2 regions of the Rubneribacter sp. genome follow, and region 1 is predicted to be linked to the other one. Evidence: predicted binding sites of a transcription regulator. Region 1 holds the regulator's gene; the other holds the start of a gene.

What was found. The regulator LexA, encoded in region 1, represses DNA repair genes until DNA is damaged. The targets are predictions, from matches to a motif close to CNAACANNTGTTNG.
Region 2: a site for LexA is predicted at 4,869-4,882, ahead of uvrB (excinuclease ABC subunit UvrB). Genes of this name have one in related genera too.

The regions. Positions count from the first base shown of each region.
Region 1 covers NZ_CBDTNW010000145.1:27,842-34,656, reverse strand. The annotation lists gene miaB (tRNA (N6-isopentenyl adenosine(37)-C2)-methylthiotransferase MiaB) at 1-444, shown strand, start outside; gene miaA (tRNA (adenosine(37)-N6)-dimethylallyltransferase MiaA) at 434-1,381, shown strand; gene hflX (GTPase HflX) at 1,415-2,731, shown strand; gene lexA (transcriptional repressor LexA) at 2,861-3,499, opposite strand; gene ACWKY3_RS10645 (hypothetical protein) at 3,614-3,916, shown strand; gene nrdR (transcriptional regulator NrdR) at 4,034-4,480, shown strand; gene dut (dUTP diphosphatase) at 4,482-4,928, shown strand; gene ACWKY3_RS10630 (MerR family transcriptional regulator) at 5,026-5,445, shown strand; gene ACWKY3_RS10625 (hypothetical protein) at 5,582-6,037, shown strand; gene ACWKY3_RS10620 (FAD-dependent oxidoreductase) at 6,369-6,815, opposite strand, start outside.
Region 2 covers NZ_CBDTNW010000025.1:3,720-10,534, forward strand. The annotation lists gene ACWKY3_RS01425 (glycoside hydrolase family 25 protein) at 1-394, shown strand, start outside; gene ACWKY3_RS01430 (MFS transporter) at 1,286-2,578, shown strand; gene uvrB (excinuclease ABC subunit UvrB) at 2,665-4,815, opposite strand; gene ACWKY3_RS01440 (YeiH family protein) at 5,495-6,568, shown strand.

The DNA of each region.
Region 1 (6,815 bases):
CTGTCCACCGACGTCATCGTGGGCTTTCCCGGTGAGACGGCCAAGGACTTCGAGGACACGTGCCGCTTGATCGACGAAGTGGGCTACCATCAGGTGTTCACGTTCATCTACTCCAAGCGCGAGGGCACGCCGGCTGCCTCCATGGAGGATCAGACTCCGCACGAGGTGGTCCAGAGCCGGTTCGACCGCCTGGTCGACATGGTGCAGAAGCGTGCGTTCGAGGCGAACCAGCGCGACAAGGGGTCCATCGTCGACGTGCTGGTGGAGGGCGCCTCGAAGCGCGACGCCCTGCTGCTGTCCGGCAAAAGCCCCAAGAACCAGACTGTGCACGCCCCCCTTCCCGCCGGACGATCGGCCGAGGAGCTGGCGGGCAGCATCGTGCGCGTGCGGGTGGACGAGGCGAAGACCTGGTACCTTTCCGGCGAGGTTGTGGATGGTGCTTGAGCTGGGCTCGCCTGTCATCTGCGTCGTGGGGCCCACGGCTTCGGGGAAGACCGAGCTTGCGCAGGCCCTTGCCCTGAGGCTTGGGGGAGAGGTGGTGAGCGCCGACTCCATGCAGATCTACCGGGGCATGGACATCGGCACCGGCAAGCTTCCCGTCGATGAGCGCAAAGTGCCCCATCACGGGTTCGACCTGGTCGATCCCGGCGAGCCGTTTTCGGCGGCTTTGTTCCAGGCGTTTGCGAGGGAGCGGTTTCGCGAGATAGACGCGCGCGGGGCGCGCTGCATCCTGTGCGGAGGGACCGGCTTCTACGTGCGCGCCGCCATCGACGGCTACGAGTTTCCCAAAGGCGACCAGGTTGGCAACCCGGTGCGGGAGCGCTACGAGCGTCTCGCCAAGGACGAGGGCGTCGAAGCGCTCTGGCGCCTGCTTGACGCGCGCGACCCGGCGAGCGCGGCCCTCATCCCGCCAGCCGACGTGAAGCGCGTGATCCGCGCGTTCGAGCTGTTGGAGGACGGGGGGTCCTACGCCGCGCAGCGCGCACGGCTTGCGTCGATCCCCCAGGCGGTCCCCGCAGCGTTCGTGGGGCTGGCGGTTGATCCCGACGTGCTGCGGGCGCGCATCGACGCGCGAGTGGACGCCATGGTGGAGGCCGGATTGGTGGGGGAGGTGCGGGGGCTGCTTGCGCAGGGTTTCCGAGAGGGGGTCACCGCGCCGCAGGCCATCGGCTACAAGGAGATCGCGGACGCGATCGAGGGGCGATCGACGCTCGCTGAGGCCGTCGATCGCGTCAAGGTGGCCACGCGGCGCTACGCGAAGAGGCAGCGCACCTGGTTTCGCAAGGATAGGCGCATCCGGTGGGTGGATGCGAACGACGGCGACGTGGAGGCGCTTGTCGAGCGAGCCCTGGATGCGCTCGGAGAACCTGCGCGATGCTGATTGCGCACGCGCTTTACGGGAAAGGATCGCCTTATGTCCGAATTTGAATCCGCCATCTCGCGCGGCGCGGCCGCTTTGTCCGAGCAGCGCAGGGAGCGCGCGGTGCTCGTGGGCGTCGAACGTCCGGGGGCGAAATGGCCGCTCGCTTCCTCCTTGGCCGAGCTTGAGCGCTTGGCGGACACCGCCGGTGCCGACGTGGTGGCGACAACGTCCCAGCGGCTTGAGGCGCCCAACCCCAAAACCTTCATCGGAACCGGCAAGGCGGAGGAGGTGGCCGAGCTTGCGCGCGCTCACGCCGCCGACCTCGTGGTGTTCGACGACGAGCTCACCCCGTCGCAGCAGGCGAACCTCGAGAAGACGGTGGGCAAGGACGTGAAGGTCATCGACCGCACGGCGCTCATCCTGGACATCTTCGCGCTGCACGCCACCAGTCGCGAGGGGCGGCTGCAGGTGCGGCTCGCCCAAAACGAGTACCTGCTGCCGCGCTTGCGCGGCATGTGGGCGCACCTTGCCTCCAACCGCATGGGCGGCGGCGTGGGGTCGCGCTTCGGCGAAGGTGAGAGCCAGCTGGAGGTGGACCGTCGCATGGTGCGCAAGCGCATCACGTCCATCAAGCGCGAGCTCAAGCACCTGGCTGAGGTGCGCGCCGTGCAGCGCGAGAGTCGCTACGAAAGCGGCATGTTCAAAGTGGCGCTGGCCGGCTACACGAACGCCGGCAAGTCGAGCCTGCTCAATCGTCTGACCGGGGCCGACGTCCTGGCCTACGATAAGCTGTTCGCCACGCTCGACTCCACCACGCGCAGGTTCGAGCTGCCCGAAGGACGCGAGATAACCATAACCGATACGGTCGGTTTCATCCAGAAGCTGCCCACCACGCTTGTGGAGGCGTTCAAGTCCACGCTCGACGAGATCACAGGTGCCGATCTTGTGCTGCACGTGGTGGATGCGTCGTCTGAGGAGCGTGAGGCCCAGATAGCCGCTGTCGAGGACGTGCTCGAGCAGATTGGTGCCCAGGACCTGCGCCGCGTGCTCGTGTTCAACAAATGCGATCTGGTCAGCGCCGAGGATGCGGGCGCCATCGAGTCGCGTCATGCTCAGGCGCAAATCGTGTCGGCGGCCACAGGGGAGGGCATAGAGGCTCTCGTCGATCACATCGCGCGCATCGCCTCGGCGCACGACGAGCGCCTCGAGGTTCTTGTTCCGTACGAGCGCGGCGACCTTGTGTCGGTGGCGCACGAGCGCTGCCGTATCCTATCCGAGGCACACGAAGAGGGCGGGACGCGTATCACCATGCTGGCTTCGCCCTCCTACGCCGGGATGTTCCGTCGGTTTGCAGTTGGGGGCGAATAGGCGAAACGCTCTTCCCTGCGCGCCGCCCTCCGCTCTGCCTCGATGGCGGAGGGCGGCGCTGCGCTTCAGGCACCTCCGTCCCGTATGGGTGCGCGGATCGCGAGCGCCTAAAGGGCGGGCGCGCAGACCCTACAGGCGGCGAAACACCGCCACCACCTTGCCCGCGATGGAGCAATCGGTTGTGATGATGGGATCCATGGAGGAGTTCTCGGGCTGCAGGCGGATGTGGTCGCTTTCCTTGTAGAAGCGCTTGACCGTGGCGCCGTCGTCGATAATGGCCACCACGATGTCGCCGTTGTTGGCGACAGGCTGCTCCTTGACCACGACGTAGTCGCCGTCGTTGATGCCCGCCTCTATCATGCTCTCACCGCGCACCGACAGCAGGAAAGAGGGGGAGTCGCCCACGATGTCGGTAGGAAGCGACAGCGTGTCGGTGATGTTCTCCTCGGCCAGGATGGGAGTGCCAGCGGCAACGTTGCCGACGAGCGGAACGTTCACGATCTTGCCGAAGCTGGGCTGCACGATGTTCGACGCCGCAGAGGCGTCCTCGAGCGGATAGGTGAGGGCGATGGAGCGCGACTTGAGCGGGTCGCGCTTGATGAGGCCCTTCTCCTCAAGGGCTTTGAGGTGGACGTGCACAGTGGAGGGGGAGGAGAGCCCCAGGCTTTGGCAGACCTCGCGCACCGTCGGGCCGTACCCTTTCTCCCGGATGCACTCTTCGATGCAGTCGAGCACGGCTCGCTGGCGTTTCGTCACTTTTCCCGTCATGGCCCTTCCTTTCCTCGGGTCGTACATATGTTCAATTTTTCTATTGACATGAACCTATGTTCGCTCTATTATATACGCGAACATAGGTTCTACGCAAGGCCAAGGAGGCAAAAAATGAGGAATTTCGATCTGCGGTGCCCTGTGGACGGCACGTCGGCGCTGGATCCGGGGCTTACGCACGGGCTCGCTCCGAAGGGGATCGTCATCGATTTCCCCACGAACGCCTGCGGGCGAAAGAGGCTTGAGGGCGCCGCGACGCCGACGTCTGGGAGGCGTCTGTCGAGCGAAACCCTCCAGAGCCTGGCTTATGGCACCGCGCGCGGCAAGGCTTTCGACCGTGTTCCCGTCAGCCAAGCCGTTGTGACTGGCTTCGCGTTTGTTGCCCTGGCGATGGCGAGCGCAGTCTTCGGGCTGTAGGCGGCGGCGTCAAGGCGCGTGTCGGTGGGTTTTTCTTGCAGGGAAGCGGCATTTCGATTGAGGCACTATATCTGGTATGTTAGGCTTGGCCTACGTCAACCGAAGGAGCTGTCCTCTATGCGTTGCCCTGCTTGCGGAAACACCGAATCCAAGGTGGTCGATTCCCGCCCGTCGGAAGACGGTACGGCCATCCGCCGCCGACGCGAGTGCCTGGATTGCGGCCGGCGCTTCACCACGTACGAGCGTTTGGGGGACAACCCCTTGCTCGTGACCAAAGCGGATGGATCATCTGAGGCGTATGATCGTCAAAAGCTCATGCGCGGCCTGCTGATGGCCTGTGCGAAGCGGCCCATATCACCCGATCAGATCGCTTCGCTCATCGACAGCATAGAAACCGAGCTGCGCAACGCTTCGAAAAGCGAGATCCGCTCGAAGGAGCTGGGGGACATGGCGCTGGTGCGCCTGGCGAAGCTCGACGACGTCGCCTATGTGAGGTTCGCCAGCGTCTACAAGGATTTCCAAAACGTGGAGGAGTTCGCCTCCGCGCTCGAGGGGTTGCGCTGACATGGATGAGATCAAGATACCTGCGGTTCGAACGGATAACGGCCTGCCCATGCCCTCCTACGCTTACGAGGGCGACGCGGGGATCGATCTTCGGGCGACCGAGGACTGCGTGCTGGGGCCGCTTGAGAGGAAGCTCGTCCCATGCGGCGTTGCGGTGGCCATCCCTCCCGGCTACGCCGGACTCGTGCTGCCGCGCAGCGGGCTGGCCGCCAAGCATGGCGTGTCCTTGGTGAACGCCCCCGGCTTGATAGATTCCAACTACCGAGGCGAGATCAAGGCCATTCTCCTCAACACCGATCCCGACAACGCCTTCGAGGTGAGGCGGGGGGACCGCGTGGCGCAGCTTGTCGTGGTGAAGGTTCCCCGCATGACGCTTGAGGAGGTTGAGGATCTTTCTTCAACGGAGCGCGGTGCCGGTGGGTTTGGGAGCAGCGGTGTCAGCCTCTGAGCGAGGAGAGGCTTTCACGTTTCTCCCCTTTTGAAACGTATTGCATTAGAGTAACTCTAATTAGAGTTACTCTAATGCAATGATAGGAGAGTGGGCAATGCCTGACGAGAAGTCGACAGACGAAGGCGCCTGTGCGCCGGAGGGCGGCGCGTGGCTGGGCATCAAGGATGTTTCGGACATGACGGGTATCTCCGCGTTCACGATCCGCTATTACGACAAGTGCGGGTTCTTTCCGAATCTGGCGCGGGCCAAGCGCGGAGTCCGGCGTTTCTCGCGCGACGACGTGGAGCAGCTTCATCTCGTTGACGCTTTGAGGAAAAGCGGGCTGTCCATCGAGGGCATCCAGTACTTCGTGAGGCTTCAGAAGAGGGGTTCCGCCACGCGCGGCGAGCGCCTCTCCATCGTCAAGTCGCAGGAAACCGTTCTGGAGTACCATATCGCCGAATTGCAGGTGTGCTTGGACCGCCTCCGCTTTGCAGGCGCCAAGTTGGCCGAAAACGAAAGGCCTCGGGCATGAGAGGTTGTCAAAACGTCGTTTTCGACGACCTAGGAGTCGCGGAAGGGCAAAACAGGCCCTTAGAACGGCTCTCAGAGCCTCGTTTGTAAAACCCCAGTTCAAATGCATGATATTGAGCACCAGTGAAGGACATGAGATGACTGATCGCAAACAAGAGACGCCCGAGCCGCCTCCGGCTCCCGAAACGCGCCAATCCGGAGGCGGCGATCCGGGCGAACCCCGTCCGAACGGGCGGAACCTTGGAGAGGCCAAGTCCGCCCAGACGCTCGTTGCGCTTGCAAGCGTGTTCGGCCCGGTGTCGCTTTTCATAGGAGGCGTGTTTCTGTCGACGGCCGGCTTGATTTGCGCGATCATCGCGTACAGGAAGCTGGGCGCGCTTGCGAAGACCTCGGCCGAGACGCTTTCGGCCACAACGCGGCTGAAGCGGTCGAGCATCGTTGCCATGGCGGTGTGCGCCATAGCCGTCGTGCTCAACGCGGTGTCGGTTTACCTGCTGCTGCCCGAGCTCGTAGCGATGCTTGAAAGCGGCGACTACGCAACCCTGGCGAACCTCGGCGGCGCAGCGACGGGAGCCAGCTCGACATGGGGATGACGCCTCAAAGCGCCAATCGAAGCATTTTATTGATAACATATCTTATGTAAAGTCGAATTGAGGGACCGCTGATGCCCGAGAGCGGTCCTGCGCGCCCCCTTTCGGACTGACGCAAACCTTGCTTTCCGCGTTTTGCGAGCGAAGCGCATTGACGCTGTTTTTGCTCCGGACGCATCGCGCGCGACTCGATGCCTCTCTTGGTTAGAGTTACTCTAACCTTCCGTCGTCCTACGCATGGGCCGAGGCGTCTTTTACGATTCGATGGACAACTCCGCAAAAAAGCCGGCTTCGAAAAACCGGCCTTTTTGCGAAGAAGATATCTCGCTCCGAATTATTTATATGCGTCAATCTCGCTTTTCGTCCACTCGACCAACGCTGCCGACTCCTTGTCTTCCGTTGCTGCGTATTTCCCGGCAATCTTGCCAAAGACCAGCGCCTGGATAAGGCCATTGCCGCTCATATAGGCTGCTCCACCGCGCGAAGAGAACCCTTCGGTGCAACCACCTGCCGCGTAAAGACCTTTGATGATGCTTTTATCGGGGCGCAGCACATGGCCGGCAACATCGGTTGCCATACCGCCCTGCGTGTGACGAATCTCGCCGGTTATTTTCACCGCATAATAGGGACCATCGAAGTTTTCAGGAAGATGCGAGCGATTGAACTTGTCCTCGCCCTTCATTATGCCTTCCTGATACTCGTTGATCGTCTTCTCGAGCGTTGCCGCATCGGCCCCAATGGCAGCTGCGAGTTCGGCTGGGTTTTCCCCTTTCATGACGAT
Region 2 (6,815 bases), on a different contig from region 1:
CGAGCAGGAGGCGCGCGAGGAGGCGGATTTCGTGGTGGAGCTTTTGGCGGGACGCCGCTTGGAGCTGCCGGTGGTGTTCGACCACGAACCCGTCTCGGACGCGAACGGCCGCGCGAACAGCCTGGACCGGCAGACGCTCGCCGCCTGCGCCGCAGCATTCTGCGAGCGCCTTGAAGCCGCAGGCTACCAAACCATGGTCTACGGCAACAAAGGCGATATGGCGCGCTACGACCGCGCGGCGCTCGGCGAGCGGCCCGTGTGGTTCGCCGAGTACGACGTTACCGCGCCCAGCGCGCAGTTCGACTTCGCCTACTGGCAGTACACGAACACAGGCCGCGTGGCCGGCATCCCCACCGCCGTGGACCTCAACCTGCGCCTTCCCGAGCTGCCGTAGGTGTCGCAGGCGAAACGTGCCTCACCCGACGCAAGCGGACGCCGCGCCGGCCTCTGCGACAGGGGAACCCCTCGTAAGACTCTGCCCCAAGCAAGCCCTCCTTTCGCAAGGACCCCGCCCCAAGAGAACCCGCCCCTCGTAGGACCCCGCCCCAAGCAAGCTTGCCCCTCGTAGGACCCCGCCCCAAGAGAGCCACCGAGAGCTCCCCTTCCCCTTCCCCTTCCCGCATTGGGTCCGGAAATCGGTCTCCGATGGCGAGAAATCACCGAAATCGGAAGATCGGACGGCCCTTGCAGTCTTTTTGGGGGCACTGCAAGATCGCCGATCAGGCGTTTCTTGTCGCAGCTAAAGACAATCGAGCAATTGTCTTCCGACTTCGGTGATTTCTCGCCATCGGAGACCTTTCTCTCTGTTAAACCCCCGTCGGCGCGAACCGGGCCAGCCCGCCACGCGAAGCCCCGCCGGCGCCCCGGAAGGTCCAACCCGTTGAGCGGGGCTTTCCGAAGCGCCGAACCATAGAGGACCCTCGAAGCACCCGGTCAGGGGAAGCTCGGCCCGAGACTCGGCGAACGCGGGCTCTCGTCAACGGTGGTTTGGCAGAAAGACGCCTATCCGCCTGCCGGATCATGCTTGAAGCGCAACCAACTATGCTACACTAAAAGCCTCATGCACCCGATCTCAAGGAGCTCTGTTTCACGTGGCCGGACAGCTGCAACCGCGCTTTTAGCAGTCGCCTCGCGATCCGCTTTCCTCATCGCGCGTCTGCGCGCGCCGCGCAACGCGCGGTTTCCCTCGTCCCAGCCGCGCTTCCAACCAGAATAGGTGGCGCAACCGCCGCCGCTACCGCACGCTGGGATGCGTTCGACCATCTGCACAGCAAGGAGAGTTCCCATGACCGACCATCCTACGCCTTTGAGCGCCGCAGGCACGCCGCTGCCGAAGCGGTGGCTCGCCACCATCGTCATCATCTGGGCCGGCCAAGCCGTCTCCATGGTGACCAGCTACGCCGCCGGCTACGCGGCCGTCTGGTACGTCACCGAGACCACGAACAGCGCGCTGGCGCTGGCCGCCATGAGCGTGTGCGCCTATCTCCCCATGGGCATCATCGCGCCGTTCGGCGGGGCCTTCGCCGACAAGCACAACCGCAAGCTCATCATGATCGCCGCCGATTTGGGCGTGGGGCTGGTTTCCCTGGCGCTTGGCATCATCATCTTGTTCGGACAGGTCACGCTCGGTTTGCTCGTGGTGCTCGTGGTGGCGCGCAGCGCGGGCCAGGCGCTTCACAGCCCGGCTATGATGGCATCGATGCCCCTGCTCGTGCCCGAGAGGCACCTGCTGCGCATCAACACGCTCGACCAGCTGCTCATGAGCATGGCCTCCATCGGCGCGCCGGCGTTCGGCATCCTGCTCTACACCGCCATCGGGTTCCACTCGGTCATGTTCCTCGACTTCTTCGGCGCGCTCGTCGCCGTGGCGGGGCTTGCCCTGGCGAAAATCCCCACCGTACGCGACAAGGCCGCCGAAGGGCAGCACGTCGTCGCCAACCTGCGCGACGGTTGGCGCGCCGTGGCCGCGAACCGCGGGCTGCTCATGTTGCTTTGCGGCATCATGCTCGGCATGATCATCTTCGCGCCCTTGAGCTCCATCTACCCGCTCATGACCTACGACCACTTCAACGGCGACGGCTACATGGCAGCGCTTGCCGAGGCCGTGTTCGGCATCGGCATGATAGCGGGATCGGGCATCCTCATGGTCTCCGGAGGCGGAAAGAAGCTCGCGCGCCTCATCGCCATAGCCACGCTCATCGTGGGGGCGGCGACCACGGCCTGCGGGTTTCTGCCACCCACCGCCTTCCCGGCCTTCGTGGCGCTGTGCGGTATCATGGCAGTGGCGTGCGCATGGTACAACGGCCCCATGATCACGCTCGTTCAGCGCAACGTACCCGAGGAGAAGATGGGACGCGCCATGGGGCTTACCACCGCGCTCATCTCGTTCGCCTCGCCCATCGGCATCGCGCTTGGCGGCGCGCTGGCGGAAACCATCGGCATCGCGCCGTTTTTCGTGGTGGACGGCCTGGCGTGCCTGGCCCTTGGCGCGGTCATCTACCTGCCGAAGAGCATCCGCGCGCTCGACCGCGAGGCGCCCAAGAGCATCGAAGGAGCCAAGAAAACCGAGTGCGACTAGCTGCGAACAACACCGTCCGCATCCAGTTGGTTAACCCACCCGCACTATCCCCAGCCCTAACCGGTCCCTAATCTGCACCCCGTCGCCTACGACCGGCGCGCGCTGCCGTAGGCGGCGTTCTTGCGGTTGCCGAAGGCGCTGCCTTTGCGGGCGCTTTTCTTGAGGTCCTTCAGCACGTCTTCCTCGCTCGACCCCTCCACCTGCGTGCGCAGCTTGACCACCTGGTCGCGCAGGCGGGCGGCCTCTTCGAAGTCCATGTTCTGCGACGCGGCGGCCATCTCGTCTTCCATGGACGATATGATGCGCAGCACCTCCTCGCGCGAAAGCTCCGCAAGCTCCTTGTTCACCTGCTCGGCGGTGGTGCTGCCCATCTCGTCGGTCACGTAGCCGATGATGTCGTTGATGGCCTTGCGGATGGTCTGCGGCTCTATGCCGTGCTCCTCGTTGTAAGCCATCTGGATGGCGCGGCGGCGGCGCGTCTCGGCAATGGCCCGGTCCATGGAGTCGGTGGTTTTGTCCGCGTACATGATGACCTGGCCCGACACGTTGCGGGCTGCACGTCCGATGGTCTGAATGAGCGAGCGGTGGTTGCGCAAAAACCCTTCCTTGTCCGCATCGAGGATGGCCACAAGCGACACCTCCGGCAAGTCCAAGCCCTCGCGCAGAAGGTTGATGCCCACCAGCACGTCGAACTCGCCCTTGCGCAAATCGCGCAGGATCTCCACGCGTTCGAGCGTCGCGATGTCCGAGTGCATGTAGCGCGCCTTCACGCCCTGGTCTAGCAGATGGTCGGTCAGATCCTCGGCCATCTTCTTCGTGAGCGTGGTGATGAGCACGCGCTCGTCGCGGACGGCGCGCTCCTTAGCCTCGTCTATGATGTCGTCTATCTGCGAGGCGCTTCCGCGCACGATGATCTCCGGGTCGAGCAGGCCGGTTGGGCGGATGATCTGCTCCACCTGCTGCTGGGTGACTTTCAGCTCGTAGTCGCCCGGCGTGGCCGACACGTAGACAAACTGCGGCACGCGCGCCTCGAACTCGTCGAAGCGCAAAGGGCGGTTGTCCAGGCAGCTGGGCAGCCGGAACCCATGCTCGGCGAGCGTGATCTTGCGCGAGCGGTCGCCTTCGTGCATGCCGCGGATCTGCGGCACGGTCACGTGGCTCTCGTCGATGATGCACAGAAAGTCTTTCGGAAAATAGTCGATGAGCGTGTAGGGCGGCTCGCCCGGCTCGCGACCGTCCAGGTGTCGCGAGTAGTTCTCGATGCCAGAGCAGAAGCCCATTGTCTCCAGCATCTCCAGATCGTAGTTCACGCGCATCTCCAAACGCTGCGCTTCGAGCAGCTTGCCCTCGGCCTTGAACTGCTGCAGGCGCTCGCGCAGCTCGTCGCGGATGGTGCCGAGCGCCCGGTCCATCTTCGGGCGCGCCGTCACGTAGTGCGACGCCGGCCAGATGGGCAGCGCCTCGTATTCGTTCAGCACCTCGCCTGTGACGTGATCGATCTCCGTGATGGCCTCTATCTCCTCGCCCCAGAAATCAACGCGCACCGGGTTGTCGGCGTACGGCGGGAACACGTCGAGCGAGTCGCCCCGCACGCGGAAAGTGCCGCGTTTGAGCTCGTAGTCGTTGCGATCGTACTGGATGTCAATAAGCTCGTGGATGACCTGGTCGCGGTCCATCTCCTTCTGCTTGTCCACGAACACGGCCATGCCCGCGTAGTCCATCGGGCTGCCGATGCCGTAGATGCACGACACGCTGGCCACCACGATGCAGTCCTGTCGCGACAAAAGCGCCGAAGTGGCCGCGTGCCGCAGCTTCTCCACCTCCTCGTTGATGGAGGCGTCCTTCTCGATGAAGGTGTCCGACGAGGGAACGTACGCCTCGGGCTGGTAATAGTCGTAATAGGAGACGAAGTACACCACCGAGTTGTCCGGAAAGAACTCTTTGAGCTCGCTTGCCAGCTGGGCCGCGAGCGTCTTGTTCGGCGCCATGACCAGCGTGGGCTTCTGCACGGCCTCGATGGTCTTCGCCATGGTGAACGTCTTGCCCGAGCCGGTCACGCCCAGAAGCGTCTGGTAGCGCAGACCCTCCTCAACCCCGCACGCCAGCTTTTCCACCGCCTGGGGCTGGTCGCCCGACATCTCGAACGGCGACACCACCTTGAACGGCGTCGTGGCCAGCCGCACCTCCGGCAGCTTGCCCTCCATCTCGATGCCTTCGATATTTGACAGATGCGCCACGCGTGCTCCCTTCCCGAATGCGAGGCACCCAGTGTAGCACAATCACAATGACATGAACAGATGTTCGTTAACAATCTGTTGCGGAGGATGACGAGCCGTCCGCTCGAGGGCTTTTGCCCGCAGCCCCGCTTGCGGCTTGCCCCTGCTTTTGCCTGCGGTTCCCGTCTGCAACTCCCACCTGCGGCTCCTGCCTGTAGTTCACGCCCGAACCCTTGCCTGCGGCTCCCTCCTACGACTCCCGTCCGCAACCCTTGCCTGCGGCTCCCGTCTGCGCCCCTGCGCCTCCCGGCTTTCGCCGCCTTCGGCTCTTGCTCCCTCCCGGCTCTTGCTTCCCTCTTTGCTCTCTCCTCGCGCTCGCTTCGGCCTTGCCTTTGCGTCCGGGACCTCAAACCAGGGTCCACGAGCGCCGTTCGCGCCCCCTCCCCCTGTAACGGCAAGGAATCCGGGACCCCATTTTTTCGATATGTCTGCCGTCAGTTCGTCAACCCACCGCCCCCGGCAGCCGCGACCGACGCTGTCGCCGGCGCCGGCAACTCCCGGCGCCGGCGGCTCAAGCCCCCCCGACCCACGATGCGAAGTATTTTCGGGCCGGGAAGACTTTTCCCTTCCGTCAACCGTCGGGCGCGGTAGAATCACCTTCGCCAAAGTCGCCCATTGTCAAAGCCGAAAGGAAGGCTTCGTGGAACAGATCCGCACGCTCGCGCCCGGTTTGGGCGCCTGCCTTGCCATCGCCGCGCCCTGCTGGCTGCTCGGGCAGGCGCTCCCCATCGTCGGAGGGCCGGTGTTCGCCATCTTGGCGGGCATGGCCATCGCCGTGGCGTGGAAGCAGCCCGCGCGCCGCCGCACGCAGCCCGGCATCGCGTTCACCGGCAAGAAAGTGCTCCAAGCGGCCGTCGTGCTGCTGGGCTTCGGGCTGAACCTCGCGCAAATCGCCCAGGTGGGCCTCACGTCGCTGCCCATCATCTGCTCCACCATCGCCACGGCGCTCATCACGGCCTACGTGCTGAGCAAGCTGCTGCGCATGCCGGCGGGCATATCCACGCTCATCGGCGTGGGCTCGTCCATCTGCGGCGGCTCGGCCATCGCGGCCACCGCGCCGGTCATCAAGGCCAAGGACGAGGACGTGGCCCAAGCCATCTCGGTCATCTTCCTGTTCAACGTGCTGGCTGCCCTCGTCTTTCCCTCGCTCGGCGGAGCGCTCGGCATGTCCAACGAGGGCTTCGGCCTGTTCGCCGGCACCGCGGTGAACGACACCTCGTCGGTGACGGCCGCTGCGGCGGCCTGGGACGGCATGCATCCGGGATCCAGCGCGCTCGACCACGCCACCATCGTGAAGCTCACCCGCACGCTCGCCATCATCCCCATCACGCTCGCGCTGGGCGTTTGGATGGCGCGGCGGGAAGAGCGCGATCCGGCAGCGCTCGAAGCCCGGGAGCGCAGCGTGGTCAAGCCCGCCGGCAAGCTGGGCAACTTCAGCCTGCGTCGCGCGCTGCCCTTGTTCATCGTGCTGTTTCTGGCGGCGTCCATCGTCACCACCGTCGCCGCGGCGGCCAGCGTCGATCCGGCGCTGTTCGAGCCGCTCAAGACGCTCTCGAAGTTCCTCATCGTCATGGCCATGGCCGCCATCGGCCTGAACACCGACGTCGTGCGCCTGGTGAAGTCAGGCGGCAAGCCCATCCTCATGGGGTTTGCCTGCTGGGTTGCCATCGCCGCCGTCAGCCTGGGGATGCAGCACGCGCTCGGCCTGTGGTAGGCCAAAGGCCGAGCGCCCACCGGAGCCGAGCACGTCGTTCGAACTCGAGCAGAGAGCTCTCTTTGTTAAACCATGATTGACGCGAACCGGCGTCTGCCGAACCCCGGACCGAGCCTCCCCTCGTCGGGCGCCGGGTGAGGCCCTAGCCGCCTGGCGGGCGAGGCCCTCCCCGCCCGCCGAGCGGGGCCTTGTCCGACGGGTGGGCCCGGCAGGCCGGCCCGGCCTGAGTCGACCCCGGCTCAGCAGA